DNA from 2 places in the Pseudoalteromonas sp. NZS127_1 genome. Region 1 is predicted to be linked to the other one. Evidence: predicted binding sites of a transcription regulator. Region 1 holds the regulator's gene; the other holds the start of a gene.
What was found. Region 1 encodes ArgR, which controls arginine synthesis, uptake and breakdown. Its sites were predicted from a motif close to ANTGAATANNTATTCANT; they were not measured.
Positions count from the first base shown of each region.

Region 2: I6F50_RS18085 (OadG family protein) is a predicted target of ArgR. The motif match lies at 1,743-1,760, and genes of this name have one in related genera.

Region 1 covers NZ_JADYXO010000006.1:67,939-73,787, forward strand. The annotation lists gene I6F50_RS07615 (iron ABC transporter permease) at 1-444, shown strand, start outside; gene I6F50_RS07620 (ABC transporter ATP-binding protein) at 445-1,494, shown strand; gene I6F50_RS07625 (Dyp-type peroxidase) at 1,543-2,442, shown strand; gene argR (transcriptional regulator ArgR) at 2,450-2,917, opposite strand; gene mdh (malate dehydrogenase) at 3,143-4,075, shown strand; gene ispB (octaprenyl diphosphate synthase) at 4,152-5,123, opposite strand; gene rplU (50S ribosomal protein L21) at 5,546-5,849, shown strand, end outside.
Region 2 covers NZ_JADYXO010000027.1:19,519-25,367, reverse strand. The annotation lists gene csrA (carbon storage regulator CsrA) at 21-212, shown strand; gene I6F50_RS18100 (YcxB family protein) at 263-730, opposite strand; gene I6F50_RS18095 (hypothetical protein) at 863-1,054, opposite strand; gene I6F50_RS18090 (DUF1328 domain-containing protein) at 1,113-1,286, opposite strand; gene I6F50_RS18085 (OadG family protein) at 1,806-2,048, shown strand; gene oadA (sodium-extruding oxaloacetate decarboxylase subunit alpha) at 2,060-3,841, shown strand; gene I6F50_RS18075 (sodium ion-translocating decarboxylase subunit beta) at 3,855-4,985, shown strand; gene I6F50_RS18070 (aldo/keto reductase family oxidoreductase) at 5,128-5,849, shown strand, end outside.

The sequences.
Region 1 (5,849 bases):
AACACAGCGCTCGAGCCGTATAATTTAGATATTGGCTTACTGCTTACAGGTAGCATTCTTACTATTATTATTGCTTATATTGTTAGGTTTTACGCCATTGCACACGGAGCAATTGAGTCGAGTTTTTTACGTATTAGCCCATCACTTGATATGGCAAGCCAATCAATGGGTAAAAGCCAAGGACAAACACTGCGTTTAGTGCACCTACCTTTACTGCGAAGAGGATTGCTTACTGCTGCTTTATTGGTATTTATTGAGTGCATGAAAGAACTGCCGGCTGCGCTATTGCTCAGGCCGTTTAATTTTGAAAGCTTAGCTACTCATGTATTTCAGTATGTGAGTGACGAGCAGTTAGAGCTTGCTTCTATATCGGCATTATTTATTGTTATTGTTGGGTTTATTCCTTTGTATTTTATTAATCGTTCTATGGAGCAGCGTAGTTAAATGAGTAGTTTAATTTTACAAGGCGTGAGCTATCACTATAACGGTACAAAGGTTATTCACGATTTAGATTTAACAGTGGGTAAAGATGAAATTGTTTGTCTACTCGGAGCGAGTGGGTGCGGCAAAACGACCACGTTAAAAGCGATTGCAGGTTTAATTGAAGCTAAGCAAGGGTCTATTTTTATAGACGGTAAATTAGTGAGTGATGAGCAATCGTTTGTCTCGCCTGAGCACCGTAACATCGGCATGATGTTTCAAGACTATGCGTTGTTTCCGCATTTGACGGTGGCAAATAATATCGCATTTGGGCTTAGTAAAATGAGTAAAGCTCAAAAGCAGCAACGCGTAGATGAAATGCTTAAGCTGGTACATTTAATTGGCTGTGCCGACAGGTTCCCGCATCAGTTATCGGGTGGCCAACAGCAGCGTGTAGCTATTGCTCGTGCATTAGCTTATAAGCCTAGTTTATTGCTACTTGATGAGCCCTTTTCAAATATCGACACACAAGTACGCTTTGAATTAATTGCCGATATACGTCGAATTATTAAGGCAACCCAAGTATCTGCTGTGTTTGTTACACATTCAAAAGAAGAGGCGTTTGCCTTTTCAGATACACTTGCCATTATGCATCGCGGTAAAATTGAGCAACAAGGCACGCCTGAGCAGCTTTTTGCAGCTCCATGTTCAAAGGAGGTTGCAGAGTTTCTGGGTCAAGGCATATACTTGAGCGCAGAAGTATTAACAGCAACTGAATACAAAACACCATTTGGTTTAGTCGAATCTTATATTGAGAGTAAGCATGACGTAAGCATAGGGCTTATATATGTACGTCCCCATCAAATAGAATTAGTGGCAGATAACCAAAGTGACAAATTTAGTAAGCGAGCTACAATCATAAGTCGTCGCTTTATTGGTTCGGCGTATGTTTATTCACTTGTTATTGATGAACAAGAAATTGAAGTTGCTGCACAATATGGCCAGTCATTTGAAAATAATGAGCAGGTTATAATAAAAATAAAACCTCACACGGTGAATTTTTTCGAATCGTAATTAATTTGTTATTCGCTGTGTTTTTATCTATAAAACTAAGGAATAACAATGGCGCAAGCGCAATCAGGGATTTGTGCTGAAGCAAACTTACACGGTTTGCACTTATTTTTTAATGTGTTTGATGGTCAAGATGAATCACTTCGCGCAAAGTTAAAACAAGTAAGCGCTATTGAAGAAGAATTTAGCGATCAATTTTCAGAATCAATGCTCTCTTGTATGGTTGCTATTGGTGCGCAATATTGGCCGCATATCCTCCCTGAATACATCCCAAGCGAATTACAGAGCTTTCCTAATATAAACCATAGCGATCATCAAATGAGCGTACAACCGTGCGATTTATTTGTGCAAATTCGCTCTGACCGTGAAGACGTTAACCATTTATTTGCGCTGCAAATTTTAAAACTATTTGCCCCCGATGTTGAGCTGGTGGAGCAAATTCGTAATTTTCGCTTTTTAGATGGTCGTGATTTTAATGGTTTTATTTATGGTGGCGACACCGCACATGGAAGAAAAAAGCGCGCTACGGCTTTAATTAGTAACCCTGGCAATTTTGAAGATCAGGGGAGTTATATTCATGTACAGCGTTATAAGCATGATTTAACTATGTGGCAGCACTTATCATTGAGTGAGCAAGAACAAATAATGGGGCGTACGCGCCTTGATAACACACTAATTATCCCCGCGATTGAAACCAGCCATGCTTCACGTAGTGAGCTAAAAGACGAAGACGGACAACCGCTATTATTAAATCAGAGCATGCCTTATGGCGATGTGTATGAGCAGGGAATGTTATCAATTACATGCGCTAGTACGGGTACTGCATTTGAAAAAGTACTTAAAAGTCGTTTAGGAGAAGGTGATTGCTACGACCACTGGCTTGATTTTACTCAAGCCGATATGGGTTCTGCTTTCTTTGCGCCTTCAGTCGGGTTTTTAAAACAAATTTAGTTTGCTATTAAACCGTATCAAATAAAATGCGAACACGTTCAAGTGTTACATCTATTTCAGATATTTTAGCAGGAGCGATAAAAATAGTATCGTCGCCTGCAATTGTTCCTAGTACGCCATCTGCTTTACCTAATGAATCTAATAAACGCGCGATAAGCTGAGCGGCGCCTGGACTGGTACGAATAATGATCATCATTTCGTTGTGCATAATGTCGATTACTAATTGGCGTAATGGGCTTTTAGCCGTAGGTACACCCATTTCAGCTGGTAAGCAGTAAACCATTTCTTGTTTGGCGTTACGTGTGCGTACAGCACCAAATTTACTTAGCATGCGCGATACTTTACTTTGGCTTATATTGTCAAAGCCTTGATCTTTTAATGCATCAACTATTTCGCCTTGAGAGCCAAAATTTTCTTCTTTTAATAGTGATTTAAATGCTTTTACCAATGCTTCTTGTTTATCTTGTGGTTGCATAGTCTTTATTCGTTTTTGTTATTTATGCCGCAAATTCTACACAAAAATGAATAATTATGCAGCAGTTGTTTAGTTAACTTGCCAGTTTGATGCGTTAAATCACAAAAGTTTACGACTATGGTCGAAAATATACTTGAAATAGACAGGATAAATTTGTTTTTAGTCGCTAATTTCATTATCTTAAGAGCCACAAATGTTTCCTACCTCAAATTACGGAGAATTCCAATGAAAGTTGCTGTATTAGGTGCTGCAGGCGGTATCGGCCAAGCGTTGTCTTTATTATTAAAAACAGGCTTACCAGCTGGCTCTGAATTATCACTTTATGATGTTGCACCAGTAGTACCAGGTGTTGCGGTTGACCTTTCTCACATCCCAACAGATGTTAAAGTAGCAGGCTTTGGCGCAGACGAATTAAACAAAGCGCTTGAAGGCTCTGACATCGTTCTTATCCCAGCGGGTATGCCACGTAAACCAGGTATGGATCGTGCTGATTTATTTAATGTAAATGCTGGTATCATCAAAACTTTAGCAGAAGGCATTGTTGCTAGCTGTCCTAAAGCGTTAGTAGGTATTATTACTAACCCAGTAAATGGCACAGTTCCAATCGTTGCTGAAGTATTCAAAAAAGCAGGTACTTACGACGCTAAACGCGTATTCGGTATTACTACGCTTGACGTTATTCGTTCAGAAGCATTTGTTGCTGAACTTAAAGGCGTAGACGTAGCAACTGTGAAAGTACCAGTAATTGGTGGTCACTCAGGCACAACCATTCTTCCTCTACTTTCTCAAGTTGAAGGTGTTTCTTTCACTGATGAAGAAGTTGCTGCACTTACTCCACGTATCCAAAATGCGGGTACTGAAGTTGTAAATGCTAAAGCCGGTGGCGGTTCAGCTACATTATCAATGGGCGCAGCTGCTGCTCGTTTTTGTATGTCTTTAGTTAAAGGCCTACAGGGTGAAGAAGTTGTAGATTACGCTTACGTTGCTGTTGAAAATGGCGATGCAGAGTACTTTGCACACCCAGTACGTTTAGGTAAAAACGGCGTAGAAGAAATTCTTTCTTACGGCGAACTAAGCGCATTTGAAACAAAAGCAAAAAATGACATGCTTGAAACACTGAAAAAAGACATCAAAGAAGGTGTTGATTTCATGGCGTAATAGCCAAAGTAGAATAACAAAAAAGCCTGCATTTGCAGGCTTTTTTGTTGCTCAGAATTAATGTCACACTGTGTAACTAGTGGTCGCGGTCAACCGCAATACGAGCAAGGCTTATGAGTGCTTGCTTATAGTCAGACTCAGCTAAAAAGTCTAAACAGGCAATAGCTTTGTCAGCTTCAAGCTCTGCTTTTTGCATTGTAAATTCAAGCGCATTAGTTTGCTTCAGTGCCGATAGAATGTCTTCTAAATGCTCCATACCATTACTGTGCTCTATTGCATCACGAATAAGCTGCGTTTGCTGCTCGCTACCATGTTGCATAGCATAAATAAGTGGAAGCGTTGGTTTGCCTTCAGCTAAATCATCACCAATGTTTTTACCCAGCTGCTCAGCATCTGCATTGTAATCAAGTACATCGTCTACTAGCTGAAACGCAGTCCCTAAATGCATACCGTAAAGGTTTAGTGCATCGAGCGTAGTTTGGTCTTGCTCAGTAATAATGGCAGCAAGGCCTGTCGCTGCTTCAAACAACTTAGCTGTTTTAGAGTAAATAACCTGCATATAACTGGCTTCGGTCGTATCTGGGTCGTTGCAGTTCATTAACTGCAATACTTCACCTTCAGCAATAATGTTTGTTGCATCGGCAAGTACTTGCATAACCTGCATTTTTCCAAGGCCAACCATAAGCTGAAATGAACGAGTGTAAATAAAGTCACCAACCAATACGCTAGCAGCATTACCAAATTCAGCATTTGCTGTAGGTGTGCCACGTCGTAAGTTTGATTCATCTACAACATCGTCATGCAATAGCGTTGCTGTATGAATAAACTCAACAATTGTTGCAAGTGTTATGTGATCTTTACCCTGATAACCGAGCGCTTTGGCTGCTAAAATCGCCAGCATTGGACGAACGCGTTTGCCGCCACTGCTAACTATATATAAACCAAGCTGATTAACTAACGCCACATCTGAGCGCATTTGCGCATGTATAAGTTGATTGACGTCATTCATATCGCTTTCGATTAACGCCTGGATAGCTTTTATATCCATTGATCTCCGAGCCAATTTTTATGTGTGAACGGCGCAGATTGTACAACAAAAAATGCACTAGCTCGATATTTTGTGACGATTGATTGAAAAAACACTATTAAAGTACTTAATTTAGACTGAATTAGCCAAGATAACTGATTAATTGATAATCAATATACAGTTTATGGTGTGCTTAGATATTAAGCTGTGAGGGTCATATTTGAGTACATTAATTTATTTCGACTAAGAGTTAAAAAGCGCTTGGCAAAAGGGCTAATTAATATAAAATGGGGTAAATATTGAATTGCTCTCAAAGCAGCTACTTTTTATTCATTTTAATTACAAAATAGGCTTGCTAGTTATTTCGCGTTAGCGTAAACTTCGCGCCCTATCGAAGAATATTTTAGTTGCGCCGATTTGAGGGTGCACAGACGGAGTTAATTATGTACGCGGTTTTCCAAAGTGGTGGTAAACAGCATCGTGTGACTGAAGGTCAAACGATTCGTCTTGAAAAATTAGACGTTGAAACTGGTGCGGCAGTAGAATTTGATTCAGTACTTTTAGTTGCTGATGGTGAGAAAATCGAGATCGGTGTACCGTTCGTAAACGGTGGCAAGATAACAGCTGAGGTTGTTTCACATGGTCGCGGTGAGAAGATTAAGGTTGTTAAATTTAGACGCCGTAAGCATTCTCGTAAGCAAATGGGCCATCGTCAATGGTTCACTGAAGTTAAAATCACTAGCATTA
Region 2 (5,849 bases), on a different contig from region 1:
TGGAACATGGGAGCAAGAGAATGCTAATACTAACTCGTAGAGTAGGTGAAACCCTAATGATTGGTGACGAAGTAACAGTTACTGTTCTAGGTGTTAAAGGAAATCAAGTTCGAATCGGTGTTAATGCACCAAAAGACGTATCAGTGCATCGTGAAGAGATTTACATGCGCATACAAGCTGAAAAGTCGAACCCTAATCCGGGCAATGCTTAATCAACACGTATACGTAGTTGAGTAATTAGCTCAACTAGACTAAAAGCCACTCACTGAGTGGCTTTTTTGTTTATAAAAGCGAGTATTTCAGGGGTTAGTATTTGTTTTGAAATGTACTGCATTCCGCTTTTATTTTTAATAATAATACCTTGCTGAGTATCTATTACTTCGCTTATGTTTTGCCAAGTTAGCTCAAAACTTTTGTAATGATTAGCCGACTTAATGCCTTCTTCATCAAAGGTAAGTGTTACCTCAGAGCCTGACGCTCTGCTGAGCATTTGTCTGGTTACCCACCAAGGTCTGCGATAGTAAAAAGCGACGCACTCTAGTACACCTAGCATGATCATAAACGATCCTAAGTAATGATCGTTTAAAACATAAATGCCAAATAAACCAAGCGCAACGAGGAGTACAAGTAAAAAGTACTTAGGTTTGGCGCGCTTACTGTACGGGAGTGACTCATCAAAGCACTCGTAAAAGTAAGGTTTATCTAGTGTGTAGGTTGTTGTAAATGCCATATTGCCTTGCTTTAAATATCGTTTTTTTTATTTTAACAAGCTAGCCGCTAAATGAGCAGCTTTATAGTCAGTGATTTTATTACAGACACAAAAAAACGGCCCTAAGGCCGTTTTTTAGCGATACAAGAAGAATTAACAGTTAGTTTCTTCAGCGTTTACGCCTTCTTTAACATTTTCACATGCATCTTCTACTTTGTTTTGCACGTCAGTTACTGCTTCGTCAATACGTTCGCCTGCGTCTTCTGCATGATTGTCTTCACAACCCATGATAAAGAAACTTGCGAATAGACCGATTAGTGCTGCTTTTACAGTTGTTGAATTCATAATGTAATTCCTTGTAAGTGTTAATTAAATTTTAGTGTTTGTTAGTTGAATGCTTTATCTACCTGGGTGATTTACCACGTAGTGCACCTGAAACTAATGAGATCACTAAAAGTACTAAAAATATAAAAAATATAATTTTTGCTATACCAGCTGCGGCACCTGCGATGCCACCAAAACCTAACACTGCAGCGATTAAAGCAATAACTAAAAATGTAATTGTCCAGCGTAACATTGTTTTCTCCTTGGTTATCAAATTTGCTCACAATAACTAATGCCAGTTATATGCCAAAGTTTATTTTTGTTTTATATCAAGTGGTTATGGTTTTTAACTGTGTTTTTAGTTATTAGTTAGTTAGTAATTTTTACGCTTTGTTATGTAAGTTATTCACACTGTTACAAGTTACCGGTAAATATTCACTAAAAATAATCTTTTTGGTAAGACCAATTAACAATTGGTGTGTGTTTTTGTACTTATTATAAAATTTGGCGGTTATTTTTATTAAGTTGAATAGTTAATTAACAACTTCCATATAACTATTAGCTATAGTCGTTATTTTCTGTATGTATTGTAGGGCGCATGATTGCTGGGTTATGGCATGTAAATTTGTTGAGTGTTATGTTGTTTATAGTTTAATTGGTTTTACCAATTTACAAGATGTAGACAAAGCGACTAGTTTTGTTATTATCCAGTGAATAAATATTTAATTAAATCGATTTTTTATTTTCGATATGGGTTTCAAGGGGGAGAAAAATGGATATAGGTGCTCTACTCACAACGGCTGGTAGCTTAATGCTAACTGGTATGGTTGGGGTGTTTGTATTTCTGTCGATATTAATTGGTGCAGTAACGCTTATGTCTAATTTGGTGACGCGCTATAGCGAACCAGAGGCATCACCAGCTAAATCACCGTCTTTTAAATCTCAAGGTGTGCCTAATGAGCACATCGCTGCTATTAGTGCTGCCATTGCTCAGTACAAATCAAATAATAAATAAGGGGCACACACATGGCTAAATTAAAATTAACAGAATTGGTATTACGCGATGCGCACCAATCATTGCTCGCAACACGTATGCGCCTAGACGATATGCTACCTATTGCTAGCAAGCTAGATGATGCAGGTTATTGGTCTATTGAATCGTGGGGCGGTGCTACATTTGATTCGTGTATTCGTTATTTAGGCGAAGATCCTTGGGAGCGTATTCGCGCGCTTAAAAAAGCGATGCCTAATACTAAACAGCAAATGCTATTACGCGGTCAAAACCTATTAGGCTACCGCCATTACGCTGATGATGTAGTTGAAAAGTTTGTAGAACGCGCACATAAAAATGGCGTTGACGTATTTCGTATTTTCGATGCAATGAACGATGTACGTAACCTAGAAACAGCGATTAAAGCGGCTATAAAAGTAGGCGCACATGCTCAAGGTACTATTTCGTACACGGTAAGTCCTGTTCATACGCTTGATATGTGGCTGACTCTTGCTAAGCAATTAGAAGATTTAGGCTGTCACTCAATTTGTATTAAAGATATGGCGGGTTTATTAAAGCCGTACGATGCTGAAAAACTAATTAAAGCACTTAAGGAAACCGTGTCGGTTCCTATTGCTATGCAGTGCCACGCTACAACTGGTTTAAGTACTGCGACTTATCAAAAAGCGATTGATGCAGGCATTGATATGCTTGATACCGCTATTTCATCTATGAGTATGACTTACGGACACACAGCAACTGAAACTATTGTATCGATAGTTGAAGGAACTGAGCGCGATACTGACCTTGATTTAAATCATCTAGAAGAAATTGCTGCTTACTTTAGAGATGTACGTAAAAAATATGCGGCATTTGAAGGTAGCTTAAAAGGGGTTGATGGTCGTATTTTACTAGCTCAAGTACCTGGTGGCATGCTTACAAACATGGAAAACCAACTTAAAGAGCAAGGCGCGGCAGATAAGCTTAATGAAGTTTTGCTTGAGATCCCACGGGTACGTGAAGATCTTGGTTTTTTACCTTTAGTAACACCCACGTCGCAAATTGTAGGCACTCAAGCAGTACTTAACGTGCTAACCGGTGAGCGTTATAAAACAATTACTAAAGAAACTGCTGGCGTATTAAAAGGTGAATATGGCTTAACACCAGCACCAATGAATAAAGAGCTACAAGAGCGTGTGCTTGATGGAGCAGAGGTTATTACTTGTCGCCCTGCAGATAACATTGCACCAGAGCTTGCAACGCTTGAAGCTGAATTATTAAAAGAAGCACAAGAGCAAGGTTTAACACTTGCTGATGAGCAAATTGATGACGTACTAACTTATGCATTATTTCCGCAGGTTGGTTTGAAATTTATTAAAAATCGTAATAACCCTGATGCATTTGAGCCTATTCCTACCGTTGAAGATAAGAGCAATAAGGCAGCACCAAAATCAGGATCAAATAATAACAGCGTTAAAGCTGAGCAATACAGCGTAAAAGTAGATGGTAAAGTTTACGACGTAGTAGTGGCGCAAGGTGGTGAGCTAAAAGAAGTAACATTAAAAGACTCTGAGCACATTCCTCAGTCTGCTTCAGTTGCATCAGGTGAAACACTTAACGCACCTTTAGCCGGTAATATTTTTAAGATTAAGGTAAAAGCTGGGCAAGTTGTTAACGAAGGTGATGTAGTGATTATTATGGAAGCCATGAAAATGGAAACCGAAATACGCGCAATGCATACCGGAACTATTGCCGAAGTGTTGGTTGGTGAAGGCGATGCCGTAACTACCGGCGACGCTATGATTGCATTAGCTTAGGAGCAAATAGAGGATGGACGGTATTTTAAACCTCTGGAATGCGACCGGCATTGCTAACTTTACAATCCCATCGTTAATTATGATTGCGGTAGGGTGTTTATTACTGTTTTTAGCGATAGCTAAAGGCTTTGAACCACTATTATTATTACCAATTGGTTTTGGTGCAATTTTAACAAATGTACCAGTGGCAGGTTTGTCAGACTCAGGTGGGCTTTTGTATTACGTTTATTACGTGGGTATTGATACGGGGATTTTTCCGTTATTAATATTTATGGGAGTAGGGGCGCTGACCGACTTTAGCGCGCTTATTGCAAACCCACGTATGTTGTTATTAGGTGCGGCTGCACAGTTTGGTATTTTTGCTACACTGTTTGGCGCAATATTACTTAACTATGTGCCAGGCTTTGAGTTTACTCTACAGGACGCATCGGCTATTGCAATTATTGGTGGTGCAGATGGGCCAACAGCAATATTTTTAGCGTCAAAACTGGCTCCTGATTTACTTGGTGCAATAGCGGTAGCAGCATACTCATATATGGCATTAGTACCAATTATTCAACCGCCAATTATGCGTGCGTTAACAACCCCAGAAGAACGTAAAATTAAGATGCCAGAGCTTCGCAAAGTATCTAAAAAGGAAAAGATTATTTTCCCTCTTATGGTGCTTAGTTTAACGGCTATGTTTTTACCGGCTGCTATACCGCTTGTAGGTATGTTTTGTTTAGGTAACTTAATGCGAGAGTCGGGTGTTGTTGATAGATTAAGTAACAGTGCTCAAAACGAAATCATCAATGTTACAACTATATTTTTAGGTTTAGCTGTAGGTTCAAAGCTTGCTGCAGATAAGTTTTTAACTGTTGAGACGATTGGTATTTTAGTGCTTGGCGCACTGGCTTTTGCAATTGGTACTGCATCTGGCGTATTTATGGCAAAAGGACTTAACCGCATATCTAAAACACCTATAAACCCATTAATTGGGGCAGCAGGTGTATCGGCTGTGCCAATGGCGGCACGAGTAGTTAATAAAGTGGGCCTTGAAAGCAACCCACATAACTTTTTACTTATGCATGCTATGGGACCCAACGTAGCGGGTGTACTTGGTAGTGCAGTTGCTGCGGGTATTTTATTAGCACTTGTTGGCTAATAATTAACGTGGTAGTTAATAAATGATTTAGCGCAGTTTACTGCGCTTTTTTTTGTTCTTAATTTGTTCACCGCTAAATGGTTTCTTGTTCAGCGCTTTTTGTTTACAGTAACAGCTCTTCAAAATTTTAAGGATAGTTATCATGCTTCACACACCTTTAGCAAAGCACTTACCTCATGTTAGTAAACTTGTATTCGGATGCATGGGTCTGGGAGGCGGTTGGAATAAAGACGCAATCACTGATGCACATGTTAAGCAAACTCATGAATGCATAGATAACGCTATTGAAGGTGGCATTAACTTTTTTGACCATGCTGATATTTATACTTTTGGTAAAGCGGAGCAGGTTTTTGGTAAAGCATTAAGCGAGCGACCAGAGCTTAGAGAGCACATGTATATTCAATCTAAGTGTGGGATTCGTTTTGAAGATGACTTAGGGCCAAAGCGCTATGATTTTTCATCAAAGTGGATTGAGCAATCAGTTGAAGCATCCTTGAAGCGATTAAATACAGACTATTTAGACGTACTTATGCTACATCGTCCTGATCCACTCATGGAAGCTAACGAAATTGCTCGCATATTTAGTTGCTTAAAAGAAAGCGGTAAAGTGCGCAATTTTGCAGTATCGAATATGCAGCAACATCAAATGAATTTTTTACAGCATGCACTTGATATGCCGATTGTGGCTAATCAAATTGAGGCTAGTTTACAAAAACATCAGTTTGTTGATGAAGGTGTATATGCCGGTAACAGTGACGGTAAGGATCTTAATTTTACGCCCGGTAGTATTGAGTACTGTCGCCATTTTGAAATTCAAATTCAAAGCTGGGGCAGTTTATGCCAAGGATTATACAGCGGCAGTGA